DNA from 2 places in the Thermoanaerobacter sp. YS13 genome. Region 1 is predicted to be linked to the other one. Evidence: riboswitches for the same ligand, from Rfam matches in the RefSeq annotation. Region 1 holds a riboswitch; the other holds the start of a gene.

Region 1 (15,255 bases):
GAAATAATAGCATTTTTCCCTATTTCAATTTTTGAAGCCCCTATTGTATTTATATTGACTCCATCATAAATACTTGCACCATCATTAATAACAATTTTACCCACTTTGTAATTTTCATCAACTTCATCTGCTCTAATGACAACATTAGGTCCTATGTAGACATTTTCTCCTACTACAATATTGCCAATTAAAATCGCTGTGTTATCTATGTAAGCTGTATGAGCAATTTGAGGAAAATTCCCAAATATATCTTCCCTAATCATAATTTCCACCTCATATAACCTAACATTTATAGCAGGTTATAATACTTGTTTACATTATATCACAAAAAAAGTAAATATACAACGAAAAAATGAAATTAAAAGTTTAGAAAATTTTATAAAATAAAAATGCCCTAAAAGCTTCATTTAAAAGCTTTTAAGGCTTGTTGTAAAAGATACAATCATGTCTTTTCCCCTTATTCTTCTACAAAATACCTTCCTTCACGGATAGCGAGAATTATCTTTATAATTTTGTCTGTCAATAATTCGAAAATTTTTTCACCTTTTTCTTTTGTTGCAAGAGTAGCATCTCCAGACATGGCATTTTCATAAAGTACTTTTCCTCTGTCTTTAAAGTAAACCCTATAAAGAGGTTTTTTTAAATTTTTTGTTGCTTTATCCATTTGAACAAGTCTTTCATCGTAATATAAAATGGCAGATGTTTCATCTTCTCCTGCATGGCCTTGACCTTGTGTAATAGTAAGTATTTCCTTTGTAAAGTCCAGCCACCAATTTATTGTTAAAACTACCATTCCAAGCTGGACTAGCTTTTCACTAGCAAGATTGAGAGCATTTATATTCCCTCCATGTCCGTTTAAAAATATAAGCTTTTTAAGTCCATTTTCATATAAGCTTTTGCCAACTGCGTATACGTATTCTGCCAGTATTTGTGAGGGCACATGAATTGTGCCAGGGTAGACAGATAAGTCGTAACTTTGCCCATATGGTATTTCAGGTGCAATCCACACATAATCGCCAATTTTTCTTTCAATCATTTCACAAAAAAGTCTAGGCGAAAAAATATCAGTTCCCAAAGGAAGGTGATGTCCATGAGCCTCAACAGAACCTACAGGAATTATAACTATATCTGATTTTTGCAAGTTTTTTTGAAAGTCATCAGAAGCATAGTTTATTAAATACATGTAACTTCTCTCCCTATTTTGATTATTACAAATTAAGGATATCATAATTCAAATCAAATTTAAATATACCTACATACTACAATTATTTTTCTTCAAGTCGTTTTTTTCTTTCAAGATATTCCTCTTCGCTTATTTCCCCTCTTGCATATCTTTCTTTTAAAATTTCTATCGCATCCTTCTCTTTGTTTCTATTTTTTGTGCCTCGAAATAATGATATAATAAAGTATATTGCAGCAACTATTAAACCTATCTCTATTGCCATCCAGACAATGCTCCAAATAAATCCACCTATACCATATCCCCAACCCCAGCCATACATCATTCTCATCATAATATTTTCCCTCCTTTCTTCCTTTCAAAAATAATTATACACCGCCATTATGAAAAACTTATGAACCAGTTTTTATAGGGGAATTTTAACAGTAAACTTACTCCCTTTATTTATCTCGCTTTCCACGTTTATTTTGCCTCCATGGGCTAGTACTATGGCTTTTGCAATCGAAAGCCCTATTCCACTTCCACCTGTTTCACGATTTCTTGATTTTTCTCCTCTGTAAAACCTTTCAAAAATAAAAGGAATATCATCTTTTGATATACCCATTCCATTATCTTCTACAATAAATACTGCATAATCGCCATCTTTATAAAAGTCTATTTTTATTTTGCCACCTACAGGAGTATATTTATTTGAATTTGATATTAGGTTAACGAAGACCTGTGCTATTCTGTCCTTATCACCAAACAACATAATGTTATCTTCTATGTTCTTTACAACTTCTTGTTCTTTTTCAGCAAAAGATGCTTCAAAATTTGTTAAAATGTTCTTTACTAATTCGCTTACGTCAAATTTGATTTTATTAAGCTTTAACATGTCAGATTCAAATTTATTCAATGTTTCAAGGTCTTTTACAATGTTTATAAGTCTTAAGACTTCTTCATTTAAACTTTTCAGTCTTTCATGCGTCGGCTCCCAAACCCCATCAAGCATTGCTTCAATATGACTCTGCAATGTTGTCAATGGTGTTCTAAGCTCATGTGCAATGTCAGAGGTCATTTGTTTTCTTAGTATTTCTTGATTTTTTAAAGATTCTCCAAGGTGGTTTATTGCCGCTGTGAGCTTAAATAGCTCTTCTTCTTTAGGTATATCATATACCTTTGCAGTAAAATCACCTTTTTCAAGCTTTTTAGCAACTTCCGTAATATTAACTAACGGTCTTGTAATATAATTTGACACATAAATACTTATAATCAATGCTATAAAAATAGCTATCACCGTTGCTATAACATTATATCTGCTAATGTCATATAAAAACTTAAAATCCAAGTCACTCATCATCATCGGCCCATAATAAATTATATCCACATATCCCACTGTTTTTTCATCCACAATGATGGGAAGAGTTTTTTCAGAAATATTTTTCTTATTCCATTTTCCCATCATATTCATCATATATGACATTGGAGAAAAATCCCATATAATCTTACCATCTTTATCTCTAAGTCTTAATCCATATCCTTCCATCATAGCTGCATGACCAATTTCCCGCCCTGTCGTACTTTTCCAGCCTCCCTCAGATTTATACACTGCAGCAAGAGTGTTAGCTATATTGCTAAATTCTTTATCTGTTGACTTTGTAACATAATTTCCAAAGCTATTTATTATTAAGATGTTTGTTGTAATACTTACAATAACAATCGATATAAGAGCTATTGAGATAAATACAATAGCCGTCCTTGTTCTTAAATTATTTCTAAACATTTCCATCACCAAATTTATATCCAACACCATACACCGTTTTAATATACACTGGATTTTTCGTATCGTCTTCAATTTTTTGTCTTAAATTTTTAATATGTGCATCAATCGTCCTGTCATAGCCTTCATAGTCAAATCCCATAACTTTTTCAATTAATTCTTCTCTTGTAAAGACCCTATTTGGATTTCGAATTAAAAACTTTAAAATTTTAAATTCGTTTGGAGTGAGATTTACAACTACTCCTTTTTTCTTCACCGTGTGTGCTTTAAAATCGACCACAAGGTCATCATTATTAAAAGACATTACTTCAGCAAGAGGCACATCATCAGTTGTTCTTCTTAATATTGCTTTTACTCTCATAACCAATTCACGTGGGCTGAATGGTTTTGTAATATAGTCATCAGCACCTATAGAAAATCCATTAATTTTATCACTTTCTTGAACTTTTGCTGTAAGCATCAATATCGGAACATTGGAAAACTGCCGTAACCTTTTACACAGTTCCTCTCCTGAAATACCTGGCAACATGAGATCCAATATAACAAGGTCTGGTTTTTCTTTTTTGAATGTATCTAAAACGTTATTGCCATTAGTTTCAGTAATAACACTAAATCCCTCATGCTCAAGGTATGACTTTACAACTTCAAGTATTTTTATTTCGTCATCAACTACAAATATTTTCTTATTCATCTTCCATCCACCCTTTATTATTTTGCAACAAAATTATGAATAACTTATGAAAATAGCTTGATAAACTTCTTTTAATATATTATACATCACAGTTCGCAAAAATCTAATCGCCTACTTTTGGAAATTATTTTAATTAAACTGTATTTATTTTCTCTTCATATTTTCTTCAAAAGTAAGTTTTAAAATAAAGTTGAAAGCAAGTTAACAATTTTTCGATAAATAGAAAGGAGTTGAAAAGTATGGGTCTTATATTAATCTTGGCAATTGGCTTTTATTTGTACAAAACAGGTGACCTGCAAAGAATGATTAATAATTTAAATGCAAACAAAGATTGCCAAGTGGATGAAGCAAAGAAAATACTTGATATACGCTTAGCCAAGGGAGAAATTACAGTAGAAGAATATAATAAATTAAGAAGTATTTTGTAAAATTTAAATATTTAGAGAGGAGGAGTAAATAATGTTTGGAGGATATATGATGGGTGGTTTAGGTCGTTGGTTTGGAGGATATTATCCTTGTGGTTATGGAACTTGGTTCGGTGGTGGACTTACCAATATATTGTTCTTAATTTTAATAGGCGTAGTAATTTACTTGCTAGTAAAACAGATTAGAAATGTTAACTTTTTTAAAAAACACGATACAGATCCTAATAATGAAGCATTAGAAATTGCCAAGTTAAGGTACGCTCGCGGTGAAATCACCTTAGATGAGTATACAGAAATAGTTAAAATGTTGAAAAAATAAGATAAATTGACATTATTGCTGTTTACATTGCTCCTATTGACATTTTATGATAAATTTTTTACAATATATTGAGTAGAGGGGAGTAGTTCGCATAGCTTATATGTGGTAAAGTCAACATATCGGGAAGCCCTGGCTTTACCTTAAAGAACGAGACCTTTACATAATATGTTTTACATATTATGTAAAGGTCTTAATTTATTTATAGAGGAAATATAATAGTTGGGGAGGCAATATAAAATGGAGGCACTTGTCACATCATTTGTCCTTATCTTTACTTCTGAGATGGGAGATAAGTCACAGCTCATGTCAATGGCCTTTGCTACTCTTTTTAAAGTAAGGACTGTTCTTATAAGTATATTTATCGCAGCCTTAATAAACAATGGTATTGCTGTGATATTTGGTTCGTATATCACCGAATACATTCCCATTTTTTATATAAAATTTTCAGCTGTTTTATTATTTTTGTTTTTTGGAATTTCAACTTTAATAGAGGGAGAAACAAAACAGGAAAAAATAAAAAATTCAAAATACGGTCCTGTTGCAACTATTATAAGTACATATGTACTATCAGAATTTGGAGACAAAACGCAATTGGCTGCTATAGCTTTGACTGCATCATATAACAGTCCTCTGTACATATTAATAGGTACTACGCTTGGGATATTTTTAGCAGATATATTAGGAATAATTGTAGGTATCTATTTCAATAAAAAAATTCCCTCTCAATACTTAAAATATCTATCTTCTTTCATATTCATCGCCTTTGGCCTTTCTACTTTGTATAAATTGTTTTTCTAAGCCAAAAACGGGTACTTAAATTGTACCCGTTTTTGACCCTCTCATCGGAAGTTTTACCTGCCGTAACAGAAAACCATATTACCTATTCTTGCCGCTATAGGAAGTGACCACAACCACGCATTAGTAGAACTTTGGTCAAAATAATACAAGGCTCCGTCTGTTGGGTCAACACCGCTTAACGCATCTTTTGCTGCACTTATAGCATCAGCTGAAGCAGGTCTATTTATCCATCCATTCAACACAGGAGTAAATTGGTAATTTCCGTATGCATCGACTTGATATATCACGTCTTTTATAGTATTAGGGAAAATACCACTTTTAACTCTGTTTATTACTACGGCCGCAACTGCTACTTTAGCCTGGTATGGTTCTCCATCTGCTTCTGCGGTAACAAGTCGCGCAAGGAGGTCAAATTCCTCTTTTGTGTAGGGTATTACACCCCTTTCAATAGAACCTCTGCTGACATCCTGATATGCCCTATTAGAAGAAGTAGCACTGGGTATAATAAAGACTTGTCCAGGATATATTATATCGCTTTTGTATCCATTTGCAGATTTGAGCATATCAACAGTAATGCCGTATTTTAAAGCAATTAAGTACAAACTGTCACCTTTTTGGACAACATATGTGTTATCACTACCCGGCACTTGTAAAACTTGCCCTGGATATATTATTGTACTTTGAAGTCCGTTTAAAGATATCAGCTTAGTATAGGTAGTTCCGTATTTTTGACTTATACCCCATAAGGTATCGCCGGGTTTAACTGTGTAAGTTGCGGCAAATACTGATTGGGAAATAAACAATCCGGCTATAATTGATGCGATGAGAGGTTTGACCTTGATGCGAATATTAAACATGTTGTTCCCCCTTTTGCCTCCGAGGTTAGTTGACGGGTTCGGGTTAGGGACACCCTACCACAAAAGTGGATTCACCCCAATTTAGTTCCCCCGTACCCCTCATCGGGGATTCGGCATATTTTTAACTAAATTATAGCCGGATATTTAACTTGTGTCCATATTAAACTGGTGGAAAGATAGGTAATGTTATGGTAAATTCACTACCTTTCCCTAATTCACTTTTTACAATGACACTTCCTCTGTGTTCTTCGATAATCCATTTAGCAATAGCTAATCCCAACCCTGCACCACCTGTCTCTTTAGCTCTCGCTTTATCTACCCTGTAAAACCTATCAAAAATATGTGGAATATCTTCTTGTGGTATGCCTATGCCATCATCTTTAATTTTTATATAGGCTTTTGAATTATCTTTCCCCATTTCAATTTCTATATTGCCATCTGAAGAAGTGTATTTTGCTGCATTGTCTAAAAATATCCTTATAAGCTCTTTAATGAGTTTTTTGTCAGCCGTTATATTTATGTCATTTTGCCCTTTCACAACTATATTTTTGTTTTCATTTAACATTTTTATTTCCTCTGCAACTTCTTTTATTACATCCTTTAAATTAAACTCTTCCTTATTTAACTTTATCGATTTATTGTCTCCTTTTGCCAACAGAAGGAGTCTTTCGATGAGATGTTCCATGTCTAATGTCTCTTTTTTAATCGCCTCTATAGCCTCTTGCAATACAGCCTTGTCATCTTTTCCCCATCTATCCAACATGTCAATATACCCTTTTATTACAGAAATTGGGGTTCTAAGTTCGTGAGAAGCATCAGAAACAAACATGTTCTGCCTTTTAAAAGAATCTTCTAATCTATCCAGCATGTCATTAAAGGTTTTTGCTAATCTTGTAAGTTCATCGTCTTCTCCATATATTTTAAGTCTTTTATTTAAGCCATAGGCATCTATCTCTCTTACTTCTTTTGTCATATAATCCACAGGTCTTAAAGCCTTCTTTGTAACGAAATATCCTGCAATAAAGGACACAAAAATCCCCGCCGCATCCGCAAAAAACATCAAAATAAAAAGTAGTTTTAAAAACAAATATTCATTTTCCATGTCCTTTATCACTTGGATGTAGAAGACTTTATCGTCGCTTTTAAAAATGGTATTGATGTAAGTCAAATCCTTATCATATTTGTCAATTTTAATAGGAATATCTATATTTACATCGTGAGGAATATTAATTTTTTCTAATCTTTTAGAAGAATAAATGACATTTCCTTTTTCATCAAATATTTTTGTATAAATATTTTCATGTGGTATACTTGAAAAAATCAAATCTCTTTCAGATAATTTGACGTCTCCTTTTATTTCCCCCAGTTTACTTTTTATAGCCTCTGCCTGGCTTGTTACTTGGTCCATTGCTTGGTATATCAGATAATATTTTAAGCCATAAAGCACAGAAGCATTAAGCACAACCAGTATTACTGAAAAAACTACAGAATAAAGAAGAGCTATCCTTAAAGTTATACGGCGGGGCCACAACTTAATCTTCATCTTTATCCTCCTTCAAAGTGTACCCCACTCCTCTTATGGTGTGGATTAACTTCCGGTCAAAAGGGTCGTCAATTTTGCTCCTCAAATACCTTATATATACATCCACTATGTTAGTATCTCCATAATAATCATAGCCCCACACGCACTCAAGGATTTTTTCCCTTGTCAAAGCTATATTCGCATTTTTAATTAAAAACTCTAAAAGGTCAAATTCTTTCTTTGTAAGTTCAATTTTTATACCCGCTCTTCTTACTTCATGAGTTGTCAAATCCATAGTGATGTCGCTATATCTTAACACATCTTTTTTAAGATGCGGCTTTTTCTTTCTCAAAGCAGCCCTCACTCTTGCAAAAAGCTCTTCTATAGAAAAGGGTTTTGTCACATAGTCATCAGCTCCAATGTCAAGTCCTTCCACTTTGTCTTTTACTTCGTACTTGGCAGTAAGCATTATAACAGGTATGTCAGAATGTTCTCTTATTTTTTTTAAAACTTCAAATCCATCAATTTCCGGAAGCATTATGTCCAAAAGCACAAGGTCATAATCTCCTTCTAATGCCTCCTTTAAGCCAGAAGGTCCATCGTAAGTTACAGTGACAATATATCCTTCATGTTCAAACTCCAGTTGTAAAAAACGGGCTATGTGCTTTTCATCCTCTATGATAAGTATCTTTTCTTTCATCATTCATCACCAATGATATTATAGCATATCAAAGGTCTTATAAAAATCTGGATATGAAATATTTACACATTCAGCATCTTTTATCTTAGTTTCTCCTTCTGCTATAAGTCCAGCAACCCATAAAGACATAGCAATCCTGTGGTCGTTGTAACTTTCCACTGTATTTCCTCTTAAAAAACCCGTCCCTTCTATAATCATCCCATCTTCTGTTTCAAAAATTTTTGCTCCCATTTTCTTTAATTCTGAAGTGATTGTATTTATTCTATTGCTTTCTTTTACTTTTAACTCCTCGGCATCTTTTATCACTGTTTTCCCTTCTGCGAAGACTGCTGCAACTGCTATTACTGGAATTTCATCAATAAGCCTTGGAATAAGACTTCCTCCAATTTCAATTCCTTTTAGCCTTGAAGTCTTAACTGTTATATCCGCTACTTTTTCATTGTTTATAGTTCTTTCATTTGTTAAGACAATGTCTCCTCCCATCTCTTTTATCACATCGATAATACCAGTTCTTGTAAGATTTACATTAACATTTTTTATAGTAACCTCCGAATTTGGAACGAGAGTTGCAGCAACAATAAAATATGCTGCTGACGATATATCTCCTGGTACAATAACTCTCTGCCCATGTAATTTGTAACCAGGGTAACAAGTTATTTTTGTGCCATTTACATCCACTTTAGCACCAAAAGAACTAAACATGAGTTCCGTGTGATTCCTTGAAGGGTAGGGCTCTTCAATAGTCGTTTTATCATCAGCGTAAAGGCTTGCCAGCATTATGCTGGACTTAACCTGTGCACTGGCAATTGGCATTTTGTAATATATGCCTTTAAGTTTGTTTCCAAAAACCGTAAGAGGTGCAAAATTTCCTTCTTTCGCGACTATCTTCGCTCCCATCATACTAAGAGGAGTTATCACTCTTCCCATAGGGCGTCTCTTTATAGAATCATCACCTGTAAGCGTTGTCTCAAACTTTTGACCAGCGAGAATACCCATCAAAAGCCGAATGGTAGTACCCGAATTCCCTACATCAAGGATTTTTTCGCTTTTATTTAAATAAAGCCCTTTTCCATGAACTTTAACATTTGTCTCTTTTAATTCAATGTCAACTCCTAAATTCTTCATACAATTAATAGTAGATATACAATCTTCTCCTAAAAGAAAATTTTCAATTTCTGTAATCCCTTCTGCAATTGACCCAATCATTACAGCTCTATGGGATATTGACTTGTCTCCAGGGACTGGGATAATACCTTTTAAAAATCTTTTCTTTTTAACTTCAATATCCATAACAACACCTCAAGTTATAGTGTTTCGATATTTTCTTGCATCTTCAAGAAACTTTTGTATGGTGTCAATATCGTCATTTTCTAAGTAACAAATAAAGTCACTTAGGACTTCCCTGTAATTTTTTAGTAACTCCAAAATAACTTCTTTGTTTGTACAAATTATGTCTTTCCATATTTCAGTCTGAGACAAGGCAATTCGCGTAGTATCTTTAAATCCACCAGCTGCGTATTTAAATGCTTCACTGCATTTGTCATGAGCAAAATTCGTAAGGGTAGCAGAAAGAATATGAGGTACATGACTTATTATTCCAACAATGGCATCATGTTTATTATAATCCATTATTACCGGTTTTGCACCTATTTTTATTATTACTTCATTTATAAATAAATCTAAAACATCTTCCTTTACATTATCAAAAGGTGTCAATAAATAATTAGAGTTGACAAATAAATCTGCATCAGCGTTATCATAACCTGCCTTCTCTGTGCCAGCCATAGGATGGCCCCCGATGAAAAAAATTTCATCGGGCAAAAATTTTTGCACTTCTTCCATTATAACTTTTTTTGTACTTCCAACATCAGTTACAATGCAACCTTTTTTTAAATAAGGAAGTATATTTTTAGTCTTTTCAATAACTTTTCCAACAGGCGTGCATATAAAAACCACATCAGCATCTACTTGAAAATCAAGGTGTGTCACGCCATAAGAAATTACTCCCTCTTCAAACGCTTTGTGTAAACTGTCTCTATTTATATCAACACCAATAATGTCTATATCTGTGTATTTTTTTAATGCTTTTGCCATTGATCCACCTATAAGACCTAATCCTACAATAACCGCATTTTTTATCATACAAAATCACGCCCTACTGCTTTAGCGATAACCTTTATGTCCTCACACAAAGTCTCAAAATTTTCAGGAGTAAGGGATTGAGCCCCATCGGATAATGCATTTTTAGGGTCTGGATGTACCTCAATAATGAGGCCATCGGCTCCTGCTGCTATAGCAGCTTTAGCCATAGGAGCTACAAGGTGCCATTTCCCAGTCCCATGACTGGGGTCAACAACTATAGGCAAATGGCTCAACTTTTTTATGGCTGGGACTGCACTTAAATCCAAAGTATTTCGCGTATAAGTTTCAAACGTCCTTATCCCTCTTTCACAAAGGATGACGTCTTTATTACCCTCGCTTAGGATATACTCCGCAGCACTTAACCACTCTTCTAATGTTGCCGCAAGTCCTCTCTTTAATAAAACAGGCTTGTTGATTCTACCTACTGCTTTAAGTAATGGAAAATTTTGCATATTTCTTGTACCTATTTGTATAACATCAGCGTATTCCGCCACTAGTTCAACTGAATGGACATCCATAACTTCTGTAACAATCTTAAGTCCAGTAAGTTCTTTGGCTTCTTTTAGCATCTTTAAGCCTTCTTCTTCAAGGCCTTGGAAGGAGTAAGGTGATGTTCTCGGTTTAAATGCCCCTCCTCTTAAAAATTGAGCTCCCGCTTTTTTAACAGCCATAGCACTTTCAAAGAGTTGTTCTCTACTTTCTACCGCGCAAGGGCCCGCCATTATAACTATGTTGCTTCCACCAATTTCAATGTCTTCTACTTTTACCACGGTTGGCTCTGGTTTAAATATCTTGCTAGCAAGTTTGTAAGGCTCCACAATAGGAATGATTTTTTCTACTCCCTCCATCATTTCTACAGCCTTACCTTCTAATTTTTTCTTATCACCTATAACACCTATGACTATTTTTTCTTCACCTTTTGAAATGTGGTAACCTAAACCAAGAGATGTTAAAAGATTTGTAATATCAGAGATTTGCTTATCAGTGGCATCAATATTCATAACAATTACCAATTTCAATTCCTCCATTCTACCGTTCTACTTAAATTTAGGATATGAACCTAATACTTTTAAAAAATCCGTTCTACCTTTTAACTCCTCTAAGGCACTCTTCACTATTTCATCTTCTCTATGCCCCTCAATGTCCACCCAAAAAACATATTCCCCAAGTTTTTTCCTTGAAGGTCGAGATTCTATTTTTGTCATATTGATTTTTTTGTTGGCCAAAACCCCTAAAGCGTTATATAAACTGCCTGGAACATTGGGGACAGAAAAAACTATTGATGTCTTGTCTTTCCCTGTGACAACCCCGTCCTTTTGAGAAAGGACCAAAAACCTTGTATAATTTTCTTTTACATCTTGTATGTCCCTATCAATTATTCTCATACCGTAAATAACAGCTGCTCTTTCAGGACCTATCGCCACTACTCCAGGTTTAGATTTGACACCCAAGACTGCTTGAGCAGTACTGTCTGTAGCTTTTATTTCCGCATTGGGAAATTTTTTAGATATATATTCCCTGCACTGAGCAATTGCCTGCTGATGAGAAAGTATACAATGTACATCTTTAAATTCAACTGGAGCATCCGAAATCAAGCAATGGGAAATAGGTATTATCACCTCTCCTTTTATCATTATCCCATTTGCGTCGTTTATCAGCATATCTACGGCAATATTTACAGAACCTTCAATAGAGTTTTCAATAGGAATTACTGCCTCTTCGCATAAGCTATTGCTTATACAATTTATGACTTCCGGAATGGTGTTAAACTCTACAACTTCACAATTTTCAACACCTTGTGTGTATTTTATAACAGCTTCTTCAGAAAATGTTCCTTTAGGCCCTAAATAACCAATTTTCATCCAACACCCCCTTGCAATTTATAATATTGGTGATATTTTAATACTTTGCATAAGTAAAGTCAAGTAAATTTTTCATAAAGTCTAAAAAAGATAAAGAAAAAAGCGGTTACCCGCTTATTTTAAAACTTTTAAAATTTCTTCCTCTTTAACAGTCATAACTTCAACTTTTCCTAAACCACGAGGAAGAACAAAATTTATTTTCGCTTCTCTACTCTTTTTATCAAGTTTTATAGCCTCTACGATGTCTTCTTTGCGCAAATCCTCATAATCTGTAGGTAATCCTGTTCTTTGTATTAAAGAGAAAATTCTTTCAAAATATTTTTCATCAATATACCCTAAATTTAATGCAAGTTTACAAGCGTATACCATACCTATCGCAACAGCTTCACCGTGAATATACTTCTCATAGCCTGTTAAAGCTTCAATGGCATGTCCTATTGTGTGGCCAAAATTCAATATTGAACGCAGGTTTTCTTCTTTTTCATCAAGAGATACGATTTTCCCTTTTATTTCGCAAGATTTTTTGATTATATGCCTTAATTTATCTTCTTTTAAATCTAAAATTTCATAAATGTTGCTTTCAATATACTCAAATAAACTAAAATCCCATATAATACCATACTTGATTATTTCAGCTAACCCACCAAGTATTCCTCTTTTATTTAACGTATTTAAAACGGCAGTGTCTATGTATACCATTTTAGGTTGATAAAAAGCTCCTATTATGTTTTTGCCTTTTTTTAGATTAACTGCTACTTTGCCCCCTACACTGCTATCAACCTGCGCCAACAAAGTCGTAGGAATTTGCACAAAGTCTATTCCCCTCATGTAAGTTGCTGCCACAAAACCCGCTATGTCTCCTACAACGCCTCCTCCAAGAGCTACAACTGAACTGTCTCTTAAAAGTCCATAGTCATAAGCTTTTTCAAGAAGCCTTTGTGCCATTTCCATTGTTTTACTTGTTTCCCCTGCAGGAATAACTTCATATGACACATCAAAACGACTTTTTTTAAGACTTTCATTGAGTTTTTCAAAATACAAAGGATAAACATTAGAATCAGTTATTATAAATGTTTTACTACTTCTTACATGTTTCTTTACTATTTCTCCTAATTTATCAAAAGAATCATAGGCAAAATATATAGGATAAGACCTTTCTTTCAAATCAACTGTTATAAAATCCAAAGTTCACACCTCACACTTTTTTATTTTAATATTATACATCATTAAAAAGAAAAAGTTAAGCAAAATGAGTAAAACAATATTTCAGCTTAAACTTCTTCTGGCTCTTTATCAAAATAATAGAGGTACATGTCTTCAAATTCTGGTTCTACTGATTATTAAAAAACAAAAAAGGACAGTCTCTTTTACTGCCCTCTTGATTCATTATAGCATTTTTTCAAACTCATCAAGCAATTTTTCAAAAACATCCAAAGCTTCGTTTACTGGTTTTGGAGTAGTTAAATCTACTCCTGCCTTCTTTAAAAGGTTTAAGGGATAATCAGAGCTTCCGCTCTTTAAAAACTCCTTATACCTTTCTACAGCTTTTTCCCCCTTATTTAATATCATCTGAGAAATAGCTATTGCCGCAGAAAATCCAGTAGCATATTTATAGACGTAGAAATTTCTATAAAAATGTGGGATTCTCGCCCACTCATAGCTTATTCCTTCATCTACTACTATGTCATCTCCATAGTAGAGCTTATTTAATTCATAATATTTTTTGTTTAACACTTCCGCTGTAAGAGGTTCTCCTCTCTCTGCCATTTCGTGTATGAGTTTTTCAAACTCAGCAAACATAACTTGCCGATAGACTGTCCCTCTAAATTCCTCAAAGAAGTGGTTCAAAAGATAAAGTTTTTCTTTTTCATCTTTAGAATTTTTTAAAAGATAATTCATAAGTATAGCTTCATTGCAAGTAGAAGCTACTTCTGCCACAAAAATCTTATAACCTGCATACACATAGGGCTGTGTCGCATTTGAATAATACGTATGCAAAGAATGTCCCATTTCATGGGCAATTGTAAATACATCATTTAATTTGCCCTGATAGTTTAAAAGTACATAAGGGTGAGTGCCATAAGTTCCCCATGAATAAGCTCCAGAAGTTTTTCCTCGATTTTCATATACGTCCACCCAACGAGAATTAAATCCTTTCCTTAGTAAATTTATGTATTCATCTCCTAACGGTTGTAGTCCTTCTAGCACGAGGTTAATTGCTTCTTCATATGTAAATTTCTTATCATATTCCTGTATCAAGGGCACATACAAGTCATACATGTGAAGCTCATCTAAACCTAAAAGTTTCTTTTTAAGCCTCACATATCTATGTAATACATCAAGTCTACTATGTACTGTCTCTATAAGATTGTTGTAAACTTCTACACTTACATTATCTTCAAATAGTGAGGCTTCCAATGAAGAATTATATTTCCGTGTTTTAGCGTAGAAAATGTCTTTCTTTACATTCCCCGCCATTGTAGAAGCAAAAGTATTTATAAATTTTTTGTATGTGTCGTATAAAGCATCAAAAGCAGCTTTTCTAACGTTTCTATCTTTACTCTGCATGAAGCGTACAAAATTGCCATGAGTTAATTCTACTTCTTTGCCTTCTTCATCTTTAACAGTGGGGAATCTCATGTCAGCATTATTCAACATAGTATATATATTTGAAACAGATTCTGCTAGTGTTTCTGCTTCTGCTAATATTTTTTCTTCTTCCGATGAAAGTACATGAGGTTTAAATCTAATTAAATCTTCAAGATATTGCTTATAAATCTTTAATTCTTCTAATTCTTCTATCATTTTCATTAATTTTTGTGTATCAATGGATAAAATCTCTGGAGCTATAAAAGAAGTAGCACTCATAACTTCAATATTGAGTCTCATAGCCTTGTCAGTCAAAGCTTGATATTTGGGATTAGTATTATCTTCGTCTCTTCTCATACGGGCATAGGCAAAAATTTTGCTGGCTGTCATCCCAATTTGGTCATTAAGTTT
Region 2 (15,255 bases), 120 kb from region 1:
TATAAGACAAACGGGGATTATGAATTTGAAGTTATTCTAAATAAACCTGTTGCGAACCCCATAGCTTTGTTTACTTTTCCTATTCTAGCAGAGCATCAATATAAAGGTAAGGAAGATATTTTAAATAAAGATATTGTACCTATCGGTACAGGGCCATATAAGATATCTTCTTACAGCGTTGGCAGAGAAGTTATTTTTGAAAGAAATCCTTATTATAGAGGCGACAAACCTTATATAGATAGTATAGTATTTAAAATTGTGCCTAATGAAAATGCTATGATAACATCTTTTCAAAGCAAAGAAGCAGATTTTACTTTTTTAAATGACATAGACTGGGATAAGTATAAAGAACTTTCAAATGTAAATATTTACAAATATGTTATGCAAGATTATGTATTTATGGCTCCTAATTATCAAAATTCAGCTTTGAAAGATTCAAATGTCAGGAAAGCGATGTGTTATGGAATAGATGTTGACAAAATTTTGAAAGAAGTATATTTTAGTCATGGGTTAAAGTCATGTATTCCGGTCCGTCCTGATTCATGGCTTTATAGCAATAAAATAGTATCTCATAGTTACGATATAAAAGAGGCAAATAAAATATTAGAGGAAAGTGGTTGGAATTTAGTTAAAGGGATAAGGAGCAATGGAACTTATCAGCTCAAATTTGATTTGCTGGTAAATGCAAATAATCCATATTTGATTAAAGTTGCTCAAATTATAAAGAATAATTTAAAAGATGTAGGAATTGAAATAAACATTGTACCAAAAGATTGGGACAATTTACTAAGTTCTGTATATTCAGGTAAATTTGATTTGGCGTTAATGGAGTGGAATTTAAGTTATAATCAAGATATGTCTACAATGTTTATGACAAAAGGCAAAGACAATTTTATGGGTTATAGTAATTCTAAAGTTGATGAAATATATAGTAGAATTTTTTATGATTCACAAGAGAATTCTTTAAAAAAAGATTATCAAGTTTTGGAAGAAGTTTTTTTAGAGGAACAACCCATAATTGGCCTTTTCTATATTGAAGGAGCAGTTATGGCATATGACAATGTAAAAGTTGTGGACCCTACTGGTTTTGATGTTTTTTATAATATAGAAAAATGGTATATAAAAAAGTAGTGTAAAATTATCGTAGAATTTAAAGAAAAACAAGCATACCGTAAAAACTTTGATTTAAGATATTGCAAGGGTTGTACTGAAAATTATCCTACAGTATCTTGACACCATCTGATTAAAAATAGGTATTGACACTGACTTAAAAAGATTATATAATTCATAATGTGATGAAATTCAAAAGGTGTGCGGTGGTGGCGGAACTGGCAGACGCGTACGTTTGAGGGGCGTATGGGGTTTCCCGTGTGGGTTCAAGTCCCACCCTCCGCACCATAAAAAAGAAAGAGGCGGTAAGCCTTTTATTTTTTTGTCACACAAATTATTAATTTTTTATAAAATATATTAAAAAAAGATTAAAAAGTTTAAGAAAATGTAATGTAAACATTGACTTTGACTATGGAATATGATAAGATAAAATGGAAAGATAAAATATGCAATCTTGCCGAATCCGAAAGGTACGGAGGAACCGCTTTTTGGGGTTAATCTGTAGCTTTAAGCTGCAGTAGGGATACCTTCTGTCCCGCACCCGACAGCTAACTCCGGAGGCAATAAAGGAAGGAGATTTGCAGTGGATCAGCGAATAGGAAAGATGATTTTTGGAATTTCTGTGTTTGGCGCGACGCTGATAGGTAGTTCTTTTTTGAACCCAGCGTTTGCGGAAGGATTAGGAATTGGAAAGGTTACAGGCAATTATGTAAATGTGCGAACTCAAGGAAGCTTATCAGGAAATATTATTACTCGCTTAAATTGGAATGACACAGTGACTGTGTTAGATAAGCAAAACGGGTGGTACAAGATAAAGCTTTCTGATGGAAGAGAAGGATGGATTTTTGGTGAATATTTATCTGTAAGAAATCCTTCTAATGTCTCAAGAGGAGATTCGGAAAGATCAGCAAGTGTTGGTATAGTGACAGGTAGCTATGTTAATGTGAGAAGTGAAGCGGGTTTATCGGGTAGAATTATAACACAGCTTAATAAAAATACTACAGTGACTGTATTAGATAATCAAAATGGGTGGTACAAGATAAAGCTTTCTGATGGAAGAGAAGGATGGATTTACGGAGAATATTTAGCAGTAAGAAGCTCATCGAATGTTTCAAGAGGCGAAGTAGATAGAAGTTTGGCAGATAAGTTAATAGATTTTGCTAAATCTTTTGTTGGAACTCCTTATGTCTATGGAGGTTCAACTCCAAAAGGATTTGATTGTTCCGGCTTTGTTTACTATGTATTTAGGAATTTTGGTTTTGCTTTGCCAAGGACTGCAGATGAGCAAGCTACAGTAGGAGAAAAAGTTAGTTATGACAGTTTAGTTCCAGGAGATTTAGTGTTTTTTAAGACGCTGGGAAGCAGTGTTATAAATCATGTAGGAATATACATAGGCAATGGGGAATTTGTAAATAGTTCTTCGGGTAGGGGAATGGTGATGATAAGTCCCTTATATGAAGGGTATTATAGGGATCATTACGTTACTGCGAGACGTATTATAAAATAGGGTCAACTTTTAGTGTTGGCCCGGTGGAATATTTAAGGGACGATGCAAAGATTTTTTTAAAAATTTTATAATCTCATGGGATTTTGTAAGCAAACTGAGAGTGCTCGTAGAGAGTGCTCTTTTTTATATTGACTATTTTTATTCCTTGAGATATTATATAATACTGTATACGTGATATAGCCTATTTTATGGAAGGAGATACCTTATGAAATTTGTAAGAGAAGATGTAAGAAATATAGCCATTATTGCTCATGTTGATCATGGAAAAACTACTTTGGTTGATGCCATGCTTAAACAAAGCGGTATTTTTAGGGAAAATGAAAAAGTTGAGGAAAGAATCTTGGATTTTAATGATTTGGAAAGAGAAAGAGGCATAACAATTCTTGCTAAAAATACCGCTATACGATATAAAGATGTGAAAATAAATATAGTTGATACACCAGGACATGCAGATTTTAGCGGTGAAGTAGAGCGAGTATTAAAAATGGTAGATGGGGTACTTTTGCTGGTGGATTCTTTTGAAGGACCTATGCCGCAGACCCGTTTTGTGTTAAGTAAAGCCTTGGAACTGGATCTAAAACCTATAGTTGTTATAAATAAAATTGATAGACCTGATGCAAGACCGGAGGAGGTTATTGACGAAGTTTTAGATTTATTTATTGAATTAGGAGCAAATGATGACCAAATTGATTTCCCTGTTGTCTACACTTCTGCAAAAGAAGGTATAGCAAAATTAAGTTTAGAAGAAGAGTCTCATGACTTGAGACCTCTTTTTGATACGATTTTAGACTATATTCCTGCACCAATAGGAGATATTGAGGCACCATTGCAACTTATAGTGACTACTTTAGATTATGATGATTACATTGGGAGAATTGCCATTGGAAAAGTAGTTAGAGGAAAAATAATTTCAGGGGAAGAAGCGTCTATATGTAAAAGAGATGGGTCAATACAAAAAGTTCACATAAATAATCTATATCAGTTTGAAGGACTAAAAAGAGTGCAAGTAGAAGAAGCAAGCTTGGGAGATATTGTAGCGGTTTCTGGCATAAGCGATATTGAGATTGGAGAGACCATTTCAGATAAGGATAATCCTGAAGCGGTAGACTTTGTTCGAATAGAAGAGCCTACAGTTTCTATGACTTTTAGTGTAAATACCAGTCCTTTTGCTGGAACTGAGGGTAAATACGTTACTTCAAGACATTTAAGAGAAAGGCTTTTTAAAGAGCTAGAGACAAACGTCGCGTTACGAGTTGAAGAAACAGATTCTACTGATTCTTTTAAGGTGTCTGGAAGAGGAGAGCTGCATCTTTCTATTTTAATTGAGACTATGAGACGGGAAGGGTATGAATTGCAGGTTTCTAAACCTACAGTGATTTTTAAAGAAATAAATGGAGTAAAAATGGAACCTGTTGAACTTTTGACAATAGATATTCCTGAAGAATATATGGGAGTTGTAATGGAAAAATTAGGGCCGAGAAAAGCTGAATTGATGGATATGCACACATTAAAGCCAGGAACTATAAGGCTTAAGTTTAAAGTACCTACACGAGGCTTAATAGGGTATCGGTCTGAATTTTTAACAGATACAAAAGGAAATGGCATAATGACTTATGTCTTTTATGATTATGAACCTTACAAAGGAGACATTCCTTCTCGTACGAGAGGCGCTCTTATAGCTTTTGAGACTGGAGTTGCGACAACTTATGGCCTTTACAATGCTCAAGAGAGAGGGACACTTTTTATAGAGCCAGGTACAAAAGTGTATGAAGGGATGGTTGTGGGAGTTAATTCAAGAAGTGGAGATATTGATGTCAATGTATGTAAGAAAAAACATGTGACAAATTTAAGGTCTGCAACGGCGGATGAAGCTTTGAGGTTATCACCTGTAAAAAAGATGTCTTTAGAAGAAGCATTAGAATTTATAGATAATGATGAATTGGTTGAAGTTACTCCTCAAAGTATTAGAATACGAAAAAAGATTTTGGATTCTCAACAGAGATATAAAAGTGCAAAATATAACAAATAAAGGAGCTTTATGGCTCCTTCTATTTATATAATTCATTTAAAATTTTGCTTATATAATTTATAGTTTCTTGGTAAGGGGGAATACCCTGATATTTTTCTACTGATTGAGGACCAGCATTATAGGCAGCTAATGCTAATCTTATGTCATGGTAAGTGTCTAACAAATTTTTTAGGTATCTTACTCCTCCATCTATATTTTGAGAAGGGTCAAAAGGATTGGCTACATCCAGTTCTTTTACAGTTGAAGGCATAAGCTGCATAAGTCCCATTGCCCCTGCTGAAGAAACTGCGAATGGATTAAAATTAGATTCTGCTCTGATAACCGCTCTAATGAGATTTGCATCTACATTATATTTTTGACTGGCCTGTTGTATTAAATCGTTAATTTGCTGTAAATTTGTATTTTTTGATAGTGCATTATTACTTACATTTCCTGAATTGTATTGCTGATTTTCTATAGCATTATTTAAAACTTCAGCAAAAGGTTTATCAGTATTAAATATTTTTATATTAGCAGGTAGTCTGCTTTGAATTTCTCGAAATTTATTTTCAATTATTTGATTTATAATATCTGTCAATTCAATCCCTCCCATAATATATAATTCGACAAATTTCTTCTAAAACCTCTTTTAAAAGTGCAAATTAGTAAAAAAGTCCTATTAAAATTTTTAAAGGATTTTTTAAAGAAGTATAGTATAATATAAGTAAAGGTTTAGAATAAGGGTTGATAAAGAGATGAAAAACGAAAGAATGGTGGAGGTTTTAATTGTTGTATTAATAATTCCTCTAGTTTCTCTTTTAGCAGGTTATTTTATTTCAAAAGATATTGTAGAACCTAACATTTCAAAAACAAATGACAGTGATAATTTCAAAAAGATGGTTGTTAAAGGAATAGACCTGTTTGAAGTTGTTTTAGGTAGCTATTCAGATTTTGATACTGCAAAGTATCAGGATGATTTAATGAAGATGAAGGGAATTTATTCCTTTGTTAGTAAAGATGCTGACAAATATTTGTTAATAGGTGGGATATTTTTAGACAGAGAACAGTCTACTTTATTTTCATCCTACTTAAAATCGCAAGGTATTTACAGTGAAGTATATGTGAAAAAAGGGCCTTCTATAAAAATTGTATATGACAAGAAATTAACATCAGAAATGGATGTTTTTATAAATAAATTACAAGATTTTCAACAAATTCTTAATTATATGTCAGCTCTTTCTTACAAAGCTTCTAATGACAAATTACAAAAACAAGAATTAGAGGACTTAAAGAGAAGAGTAGATAGATTTAAAACTGACAAAGAGAATTTTGAAAAAGAAGAAGTGACAATACTAATACAAAAGACTATAGATATTGTTGATAAAATAACAAATGATATTAAAAAAATTGAAATATCGGCTGCTTTAGAAGATGGGAATACCTTTAGTTTATTACAAGAAAGTTTATGGCAATCTTGCGAAGAATATAATACCTTTTTAAAGACAATTGTTACGCAAAACCAATAACGAGGTGTTAAGGTATGAAATTAAAAGAGGTAAAAGAAATTTTAAATGCAGAAGTTATGGTAGGGGAAGAAAAATTAGAAGAAGAAGTATTTACTGCTTGTGGAGCAGACTTGATGAGTGATGTTTTGGCATCACGTGACGAAAAGGCTGTGCTTTTGACAGGACTTACCAATGTGCAGGTTATAAGGACTGCAGAGGTAGTAGGAGATATTAAATGTATAGTGTTTGTAAGAGGTAAGAATCCGGGAGAGGACATATTGGAACTTGCTAAAAAAGCAGGACTTGTGATAATGAAAACAAAACATCCTCTTTATATAGCTTGTGGCCTTTTGTATTCTAATGGGCTTACTTGTAGAAGTGGTGAAGGAAATGGTACTTTATAGTTTAGATTTTGATGTTAAAGCGAGAGATTTTGATTCTGCCGGAGAGGTTTCCAGCAATTTGAGATCAGTATTAAAACAGCTTTCATTAAATCCAGATGTTGTAAGGAGAAGTTGCATAGCTTGTTATGAAGCAGAGATGAATATAATAATTCATTCTTATGGAGGTCACATGAAAATAGAAATTTTTGGCGATAAAATACGCATAACTGCAGAAGACACAGGTCCAGGAATAGAAGACATTGAACTTGCCATGAAAGAAGGATATTCTACTGCTCCTGAAGAAATAAGGGAAATGGGATTTGGAGCCGGCATGGGGCTTCCTAATATGAAGGAAAATTCGGATTTCATGGAGATAAAAAGCAGTAAAGATGGAACAACTGTGGTGATGGAAATTTTATTTAAGTAGGTGATAAAATGTCATATTTTCACTCTGTGACATTAGATAAGGATAGATGTAGAGGGTGTACTAATTGCATAAAAAGATGTCCTACAGAGGCAATAAGGGTAAGAGATGGGAAAGCAATGATTATAAATGAAAGGTGTATAGATTGTGGTGAGTGTATACGTGTGTGCCCATATCATGCTAAATTGGCGGTAACTGATAGTTTGGATATGATGAAAAATTTTAAGTACAAGATCGCGCTTCCTGCTCCTTCTTTATATGGACAATTTAGGGATTTGACTATTAATCAAGTATTGAGTGCATTACTGGATATAGGATTTGATGAGGTTTTTGAAGTAGCATATGCTGCTGAAATTGTTTCTAAATTTACGCGGGAAGCATTGGCAAAAGGAAATTTAAAAAAGCCAGTTATATCTTCTGCGTGTCCTGCTGTTGTGCGACTCGTACAAATTAGATTTCCCTCTTTAATTGATAATTTATTGGATATATGTTCTCCTATGGATACTGCAGCAATATTAGCCAAAAAGGAAGCAATTAAAAAGACGGGACTGAAGGAAGAGGAAATAGGAGTTTTTTTCATTTCTCCCTGTGCTGCAAAAGTAACAAGTGTGAAAAATCCTATTGGTATAGAAAAATCTAAAATTGATGGGGTTTTTTCTATGAAAGAAATATATGGCCTAATTATTCAAAAAGCTAAGATTGCTGTGGTTAGAGATTTAAGCAAAGCTTCGATGATAGGGGTTGGCTGGGCAAACTCTGGTGGAGAGGCTTTTGGTACTTTTGCAGAAAATAGTATTTATGTAGACGGGATACACAATGTTGTGGATGTTTTAGAAGAGATTGAATTAGGAAAATTGAATGATTTAGACTTTTTTGAAGGGCTTGCATGTATTGGTGGATGTATTGGTGGACCTTTGACTGTTGAAAATAATTTTGTGGCTAAAAACAGAATAAGGAAACTAACAGAACAACTTCATAAAAGAGAAGAACCTTTGTTTGATGAGAAAGAGATTGTTTTTGAAGAGGTGAAATGGAAAAAGAAAATAGAAAAAAGCGAAGTTATGAAGCTAGACAAAGACATTTCTAAGGCACTTGAAATGATGAAACAAATAGACACACAATACAAAGCATTACCAGGACTTGACTGTGGTTCTTGTGGTTCACCTACTTGTAGGGCATTGGCAGAAGATATAGTGAAAGGCTTTGCTACTGAGTATGATTGCATTTTTATATTAAAAGACAAAATAAAAAATTTGGCTCAAGAATTAAATGATCTGGCAGGTAAAATTCCTCCAGTTTTAAGCGAAGGAAAGGAGTGAAATGTTATGAGGATAAAAGTAGTGGAGCTTGTTGAGAAAGGATTTAGATTAGTTGCGGGTGACAACGGAATTGACAAAGAAATTGAAGGGGTGTATATATGTGACCTTTTAAGTTGGGTTATGGCCCATGCAAAAGCAAAGAGCGCCTGGATAACAATTCAAACTCATGTAAATATCGTAGCAGTAGCTTTGTTGGCCGAAATAAGTTGTATAATAATTCCTGAAGATGCGAAATTAGATGAAGAAACTAAGAAAAAGGCTGATGAGGAGGGTATCCCTATATTAAGTTTTACAGGAACTTCTTATGAGGCAGCAATAACTTTGTACGAGATGATGAAGTGATGCTTTACTATGATTTGCACATTCATACAGCCTTATCTCCTTGTGCTTCTGATGATATGACTCCTAACAATATTGTCAATATGGCTGTCATAAAAGGACTTGATGTAATAGCTATAACAGATCATAACAGTGCAAAAAATGTGAAAGCTGTGTATAATCTTGGATTAAAAAAAGGCTTGATAGTAGTTCCTGGTATAGAGGTACAGACAAGAGAAGAGGTTCACGTACTTTGTTATTTTTATTCAGTAGATGAATGTGTAAAATTTAGTGAAATTATTAACAAAAACTTGATAAAAATTAAAAATCAAAAAACAACCTTTGGGAATCAATTTGTTATGGATGAAGAAGATAATATTATAGAAGAAGTAGATTACTCATTGTTAATTTCAACAAATTTGAATATTAATGAAGTTTTTGAGTACATGGATGGCAAGGGAGTGGCAGTCCCTGCCCATGTGGATCGGTCTTCCTATAGTATTGTATCAAATCTCGGATTTATTCCTAATATTAAAAATTTAACAACAATTGAGATATCAAAAGGTATTGTGACAGAAAATTTTTTACTTTCATATCCTGAATATAGAAAATATAAAATTATAAGGTCGTCAGATTCTCATTATTTAGGAGATATTTCTGAAAGAGAGGAATTCTTACTATGTAAATCAGAATTAAAAAGTATTGTAGACTGGCTGAGCAGTTGTTGATTTTTTTGTAATCCTACTAAATTAGTTGGGATTATCAGAAAATAAAAATTTTTTTATAAAAACTTGTTAAAAATTTAATAAACTTATGATATAATATTAACGAATAATGAACAAAAAGTTTATATAAGATGTGGGATATGAAATTTTTAATTCACAAGGAGGGAAATAAATGGAGACCTTATGCCAAAAATTCGGTGAAGAGAAAGTAGAGAGGTTTAAAAAGGCTTTAGAGCAATTAAAAAATGTCCCTGGCTCTTTGATTGCAATTATGAATGAGGCTCAGGAAATTTTTGGATATCTTCCTATTGAAGTTCAACTTTATATTTCAAAAGAAATGAATGTGCCTTTGACAGAAATATTTGGAATAGCTACTTTTTATTCAAGGTTTACCTTGAAGCCTTCGGGTAAATACAAGATCAATTTGTGTATGGGAACAGCTTGTTATGTAAGAGGAGCTGCAATGGTATTGGAAAAAATAAAAGAGAAATTGGGAATTCAAGTAGGCGAAACAACTCCAGACGGGAAATTTTCTTTAGAACCTACTAGATGCCTTGGAGCTTGCGGATTGGCTCCTGTTATGATGATAAATGGTGAAGTTTTTGGAAGATTAACTCCTGATGATGTGGATGAAATATTAAGTAAATTTGAGTAAGAGTTTGATTGTTATGAAAGAATTAGCTCTTTATATATTAGATTTGTCACAAAATAGCATAAGAGCGGGAGCAAAAAATATTTATATTGAAATAAATATAGATACTTCAAAAGATATGCTTAAAGTATCTATAGAGGATGATGGATGTGGAATGAATGAAAAATTTCTAAAAAAAGTCACAGACCCTTTTATAACCACAAGAAAGGAAAGAAAAGTAGGACTTGGAATTCCGCTCTTTAAGGAGCTTGTCCAGCTGTGTGGAGGAAACTTTGAGATTTTTTCTGAAGAAGGAAAAGGAACAAAAATAATAGGCACTTTTAAACTTTCCAGTGTAGACCTTGTTCCAATAGGAGATATGGCATCAACAATTGTGTCACTGATATTATCTGCACCAGAAGTGGATATTGTATACAAATATAACAAGGATAACTACGAATTCTTATTTGACACTAAAGAACTCAAAAAAATACTAAAGGAAGTCAATATAAATGACATCAAAGTATTAAACTGGATAAAGGAATATGTAAAAGAGAATATGAAAGGTGATATGGAGGTGTAATAATGAAATCTATAGAAGAATTAGAAAAAATCAGGAAAGAGACATTAGAAAAAATAAATTTGAGAAAAGATAGGTCAGGCATAAGGATTGCAGTTGGAATGGCCACTTGTGGTATTGCAGCAGGAGCAAGACCTGTCATGATGGCAATATTAGATGAGCTCAGTAAAAGAAATGTGAATGATGTAATTGTCACAGAGACTGGTTGTATAGGTATGTGTAAACTAGAACCTATTGTAGATGTTTATGTTCCGGGACAAGAAAAAGTAACCTACGTAAAGGTTGATGAGAAAAAGGCAAGACAAATAGTTGTTGAACATGTTATAAATGGTCATCCAATCATAGAATGGACTATTGAAAATTACGAATAGAGGAGGGGAAATAGCATGCTTTATAGGTCACACGTAATGGTATGTGGTGGTACCGGATGTACATCTTCAGATTCTGATAAAGTAGCAGAGCGTTTTACAGAGGAAATAAAAAAGGCTGGTCTAGATAAAGAAGTATTAGTTGTTAGGACAGGATGTTTTGGTCTTTGCGAATTGGGACCAGTTGTTGTAGTGTATCCTGAAGGAGTTTTTTATAGCAGAGTTAAACCTGACTATGTTCCTGAAATTGTAGAGGAGCACTTGCTAAAAGGAAGACCTGTTAAGAAATATCTCTATGGAGAAAGCGTAACGGAAAAAGCTATAAAGCCATTGGAAGAGACCTCTTTCTTTAGAAAGCAAAAGAGAATTGCTCTTAGAAATTGTGGTATTATCAACCCTGAAGATATAAGAGAAGCAATTGCTTTTGATGGATATAAAGCGTTGGCAAAGGTTCTTACTCAAATGACACCAAAAGAGGTTATCGAAGAAGTCAAAAAATCCGGATTGAGGGGTAGAGGTGGCGGTGGATTCCCAACAGGTGTAAAATGGGAATTTGCTTACAACCAAAAAGAAACTCCTAAGTATGTAGTCTGCAACGCCGATGAAGGAGACCCTGGTGCTTTTATGGATAGAAGCATATTGGAGGGAGACCCTCACAGTGTTTTAGAGGCGATGGCAATAGCAGGATACGCAATTGGAGCAAACCATGGATATATTTATGTAAGAGCGGAATATCCTTTGGCAGTAAAAAGGCTTAAAATTGCTATTGAACAGGCTAGAGAATATGGCCTTTTAGGAAAAGACATATTTGGTACAGGTTTTGATTTTGACATTGAGATAAGATTAGGAGCTGGTGCCTTTGTCTGTGGAGAAGAGACTGCACTTTTAAATTCAGTAATGGGAAGAAGAGGAGAACCAAGACCAAGACCGCCATTTCCTGCTGTAAAAGGTGTATGGAATAAACCAACGATTATAAATAATGTAGAGACATTTGCTAATATTCCACCGATTATCTTAAATGGTGCTGAGTGGTTTTCAAGCATAGGTACAGAAAAATCGAAGGGAACAAAAGTTTTTGCCTTAACTGGTAAAGTAAACAACACAGGTCTTATTGAAGTTCCAATGGGAACTACTTTAAGAGAAATTATATACGAAATAGGCGGAGGAATACCCAACGGAAAGAAATTTAAAGCTGCTCAAACTGGAGGACCGTCGGGTGGATGTATCCCTGCAGAGCATTTAGATACACCAATAGATTATGATTCTTTAATAAATATAGGATCTATGATGGGATCAGGTGGACTTGTTGTAATGGATGAAGATACCTGTATGGTTAATGTTGCAAAGTTCTTCCTTGAATTTACAGTTGATGAGTCTTGTGGTAAATGTGCACCTTGCAGGATTGGTACAAGAAGGATGCTGGAGATTTTAGAAAAGATAACTTCTGGTAAAGGTGAAGAAGGAGACATTGAAAAATTAGAGGAACTTGCTAAAACTATTAAAGCTACAGCTTTATGTGGACTTGGACAGACAGCGCCAAATCCGGTTTTGTCTACAATTAGATATTTCAGAGATGAATATGAGGCGCATATAAAAGAAAAAAGATGCCCTGCTGGTGTATGCCAAGCCCTCTTAAGATTTTATATTGACCCAGATAAGTGTAAAGGCTGTGGAATTTGTGCTAAAAATTGTCCTGTCAATGCGATTTCCGGAAAACCAAGAGAGCCTTATGTAATTGACCAAGACAAATGTATCAAGTGCGGTACATGTATTGTAAAATGTCCATTTGGCGCGATATACAAAAAATAATTAAGGAAGGAGTGTAAAAGATGGACAAAGTTCGTGTTACGATAGACGGCATCACTGTAGAAGTACCTTCCCATTACACGGTATTGGAAGCAGCAAAAGAAGCAGGCATAGATATCCCTACCCTGTGTTACCTCAAGGGAATTAACCAAATTGGCGCTTGTCGTATATGTGTAGTTGAAATAGAAGGAGTTAGAAATTTACAAACCTCCTGCACTTATCCGGTATTTGATGGTATGAAAGTGTATACAAATACACCTAAAGTTAGAGAAGCGCGGAAATTAAATCTTGAGCTTATACTTTCAAATCATGATAGAAGTTGTTTGACTTGTATTAGAAATACTAACTGTGAGCTTCAATCATTGTCTAAAAAATTAGGAGTAGATGAAATAAGGTTTGAAGGGGAAAATATAAAGTATTCTATAGATAATGCTTCTCCTTCTGTTGTAAGAGACCCAAATAAGTGTGTGCTTTGTAGAAGATGTGTAGCAGTATGTTCAGAAGTCCAAAACGTATTTGCGATTGGAATGGTAAACAGAGGATTTAAAACAATGGTAGCACCTTCTTTTGGCAGAAGTTTAAAAGATTCTCCTTGTATAAGTTGTGGACAGTGTATTGAGGTATGCCCTGTTGGAGCTATATATGAAAAAGATCACACAAATAGAGTTTATGAGGCTTTAGCTGATGAGAAAAAGTATGTAGTAGCTCAAACAGCTCCAGCTGTAAGAGTAGCATTAGGTGAAGAGTTTGGTATGCCTATAGGAAGCATCGTTACAGGGAAAATGGTAGCAGCTTTGAGAAGAATGGGTTTTGATGCAGTATTTGATACGGATTTTGCAGCAGACTTGACTATAATGGAGGAAGGTTCGGAACTTCTTGAAAGGCTTAAAAATGGCGGAAAACTTCCTATGATAACTTCCTGTAGCCCTGGTTGGATAGCTTTCTGTGAAAAATATTATCCAGAATTTATAGATAATCTTTCAACTTGTAAGTCTCCTCATATGATGATGGGGGCATTAGTAAAGAGTTATTACGCAGAAAAGAAAGGGCTAAATCCTGAGGATATATATGTAGTATCTATTATGCCATGTACTGCTAAAAAACTAGAGATTGACAGACCAGAAATGCAGCATAATGGCATAAAAGATGTGGATGCTGTTCTTACCACAAGAGAATTAGCGAGAATAATAAAAGAAATGGGCATTGACTTTGTAAATCTTCCTGATGAAGAATATGACGAGCCTCTTGGAATGTCCACTGGCGCTGGAGTGATATTCGGAGCTACAGGTGGAGTTATGGAGGCAGCTTTAAGGACAGTTGCGGATATTGTAGAAGGGAAAGATTTAGATAAATTTGATTATGAAGAAGTGAGAGGGTTAGAAGGGGTAAGAGAGGCTACTATAAAAATAGATGGTATGGATATAAAGGTTGCCATAGCAAATGGAACAGGAAATGCAAAGAAACTTCTTGACAAAGTAAAAACTGGTGAAGTAGAGTACCACTTCATAGAGGTAATGGGCTGCCCAGGAGGATGTATAATGGGAGGCGGTCAGCCGATTCACAATCCAAATGAAATGGAAAAAGTAAAAGAATTAAGAGCAAAAGCCATTTACGAAGCAGATAAAAACTTGCCTATCAGAAAATCTCACAAAAATCCTGCAATACAAAGACTCTATGAGGAATTTTTGGGCAGTCCTTTAAGCGAAAAGTCTCATCACTTGCTCCACACTCATTATTCCAAGAAGGAGCTGTATCCTCTAGTAAAATAAATTTAATTAACAGTAAAGCTTCCAATACCTTATTGGGAGCTTTACCATTTTTTTATTTTAAAGTTACTTATAGAAATGTATATAATTTGTGATATAATAAAAAGGAATGGTAGTTTATAAGGTCACTACAACTTAAGGAGTGAAAAAAATTGAGAAGAGGTAGAAGCCCGTGGACGTTGGTATTTTTACTCGGTGTTGGACTAATTTTAGGAGGATTTTTAGGAGATTTGCTTGCACATTTTTTTAAAGAATTGGCTTATCATCAAATAATAGGTATGAACAATCCCCTTACTTTGGATCTGAATTTTATTAAATTTTCCTTTCTGCTGTCTGTTAAGGTAAACGTAGGGACGGTAGTAGGATTAATTCTTGCAATATACGCTTATTACAAAATGTAGGTGATAAAATGAAAATTGTTCTCGCTTCTAAATCGCCAAGAAGAAGAGAGCTACTTTCAAATTTAGGACTTGACTTTCAAGTGATTGAAAGTAATGTGGAGGAGTTTTCAAGTGAGAAGCATCCTTCAAAATATGTTATGGATTTATCTTTTAATAAAGCCATGTTGGTTGCTAAAAAATTAAAGGAAGAAGCTATAGTAATTGGTGCTGATACTGTTGTGGTAATTGAAGATAAGGTCTTAGGAAAACCAAAGGATAGAGATGAAGCCTATATCATGCTTAAAAACTTGCAAGGAAGAGTTCATACAGTATATACAGGAATTACTATCGTCAGGACTAAAGATTTTAAATGTGTAAGCGACTTTGAAGAGACAAAAGTTTGGATTAAAAAATTAGAAGATGAA

The links. Region 1 has a riboswitch for cyclic di-AMP ahead of THYS13_RS01595 (cell wall hydrolase). Riboswitches for the same ligand answer to the same signal wherever they lie in the genome.
Region 2: it holds a riboswitch for cyclic di-AMP, as region 1 does, so the genes downstream of both, THYS13_RS00890 (C40 family peptidase) here and THYS13_RS01595 (cell wall hydrolase) in region 1, are expected to answer to the same signal.

What each region holds. Positions count from the first base shown of each region.
Region 1 is NZ_JOOI01000001.1:312,428-327,682, reverse strand. It holds gene THYS13_RS01635 (carbonic anhydrase) at 1-263, opposite strand, end outside; gene THYS13_RS01630 (creatininase family protein) at 458-1,183, opposite strand; gene THYS13_RS01625 (SHOCT domain-containing protein) at 1,266-1,514, opposite strand; gene THYS13_RS01620 (ATP-binding protein) at 1,587-2,972, opposite strand; gene THYS13_RS01615 (response regulator transcription factor) at 2,935-3,630, opposite strand; gene THYS13_RS01610 (hypothetical protein) at 3,870-4,058, shown strand; gene THYS13_RS01605 (SHOCT domain-containing protein) at 4,090-4,374, shown strand; gene THYS13_RS01600 (TMEM165/GDT1 family protein) at 4,612-5,172, shown strand; gene THYS13_RS01595 (cell wall hydrolase) at 5,226-6,029, opposite strand; cyclic di-AMP (ydaO/yuaA leader) riboswitch at 6,029-6,155, opposite strand; gene THYS13_RS01590 (ATP-binding protein) at 6,190-7,572, opposite strand; gene THYS13_RS01585 (response regulator transcription factor) at 7,562-8,254, opposite strand; gene aroA (3-phosphoshikimate 1-carboxyvinyltransferase) at 8,270-9,541, opposite strand; gene THYS13_RS01575 (prephenate dehydrogenase/arogenate dehydrogenase family protein) at 9,551-10,393, opposite strand; gene aroF (3-deoxy-7-phosphoheptulonate synthase) at 10,390-11,406, opposite strand; gene pheA (prephenate dehydratase) at 11,431-12,255, opposite strand; gene aroB (3-dehydroquinate synthase) at 12,370-13,440, opposite strand; gene pepF (oligoendopeptidase F) at 13,642-15,255, opposite strand, start outside.
Region 2 is NZ_JOOI01000001.1:192,589-207,843, forward strand. It holds gene THYS13_RS00880 (peptide ABC transporter substrate-binding protein) at 1-1,131, shown strand, start outside; tRNA gene THYS13_RS00885 (tRNA-Leu) at 1,314-1,398, shown strand; cyclic di-AMP (ydaO/yuaA leader) riboswitch at 1,556-1,688, shown strand; gene THYS13_RS00890 (C40 family peptidase) at 1,694-2,617, shown strand; gene typA (translational GTPase TypA) at 2,823-4,646, shown strand; gene THYS13_RS00900 (lytic transglycosylase domain-containing protein) at 4,666-5,223, opposite strand; gene THYS13_RS00905 (hypothetical protein) at 5,381-6,151, shown strand; gene THYS13_RS00910 (DRTGG domain-containing protein) at 6,166-6,534, shown strand; gene THYS13_RS00915 (ATP-binding protein) at 6,491-6,940, shown strand; gene THYS13_RS00920 ([Fe-Fe] hydrogenase large subunit C-terminal domain-containing protein) at 6,949-8,256, shown strand; gene THYS13_RS00925 (DRTGG domain-containing protein) at 8,263-8,598, shown strand; gene THYS13_RS00930 (PHP domain-containing protein) at 8,595-9,302, shown strand; gene THYS13_RS00935 (NAD(P)H-dependent oxidoreductase subunit E) at 9,472-9,954, shown strand; gene THYS13_RS00940 (ATP-binding protein) at 9,968-10,513, shown strand; gene THYS13_RS00945 (ferredoxin) at 10,516-10,881, shown strand; gene nuoF (NADH-quinone oxidoreductase subunit NuoF) at 10,897-12,687, shown strand; gene THYS13_RS00955 (NADH-dependent [FeFe] hydrogenase, group A6) at 12,708-14,453, shown strand; gene THYS13_RS00960 (DUF4321 domain-containing protein) at 14,603-14,851, shown strand; gene THYS13_RS00965 (nucleoside triphosphate pyrophosphatase) at 14,860-15,255, shown strand, end outside.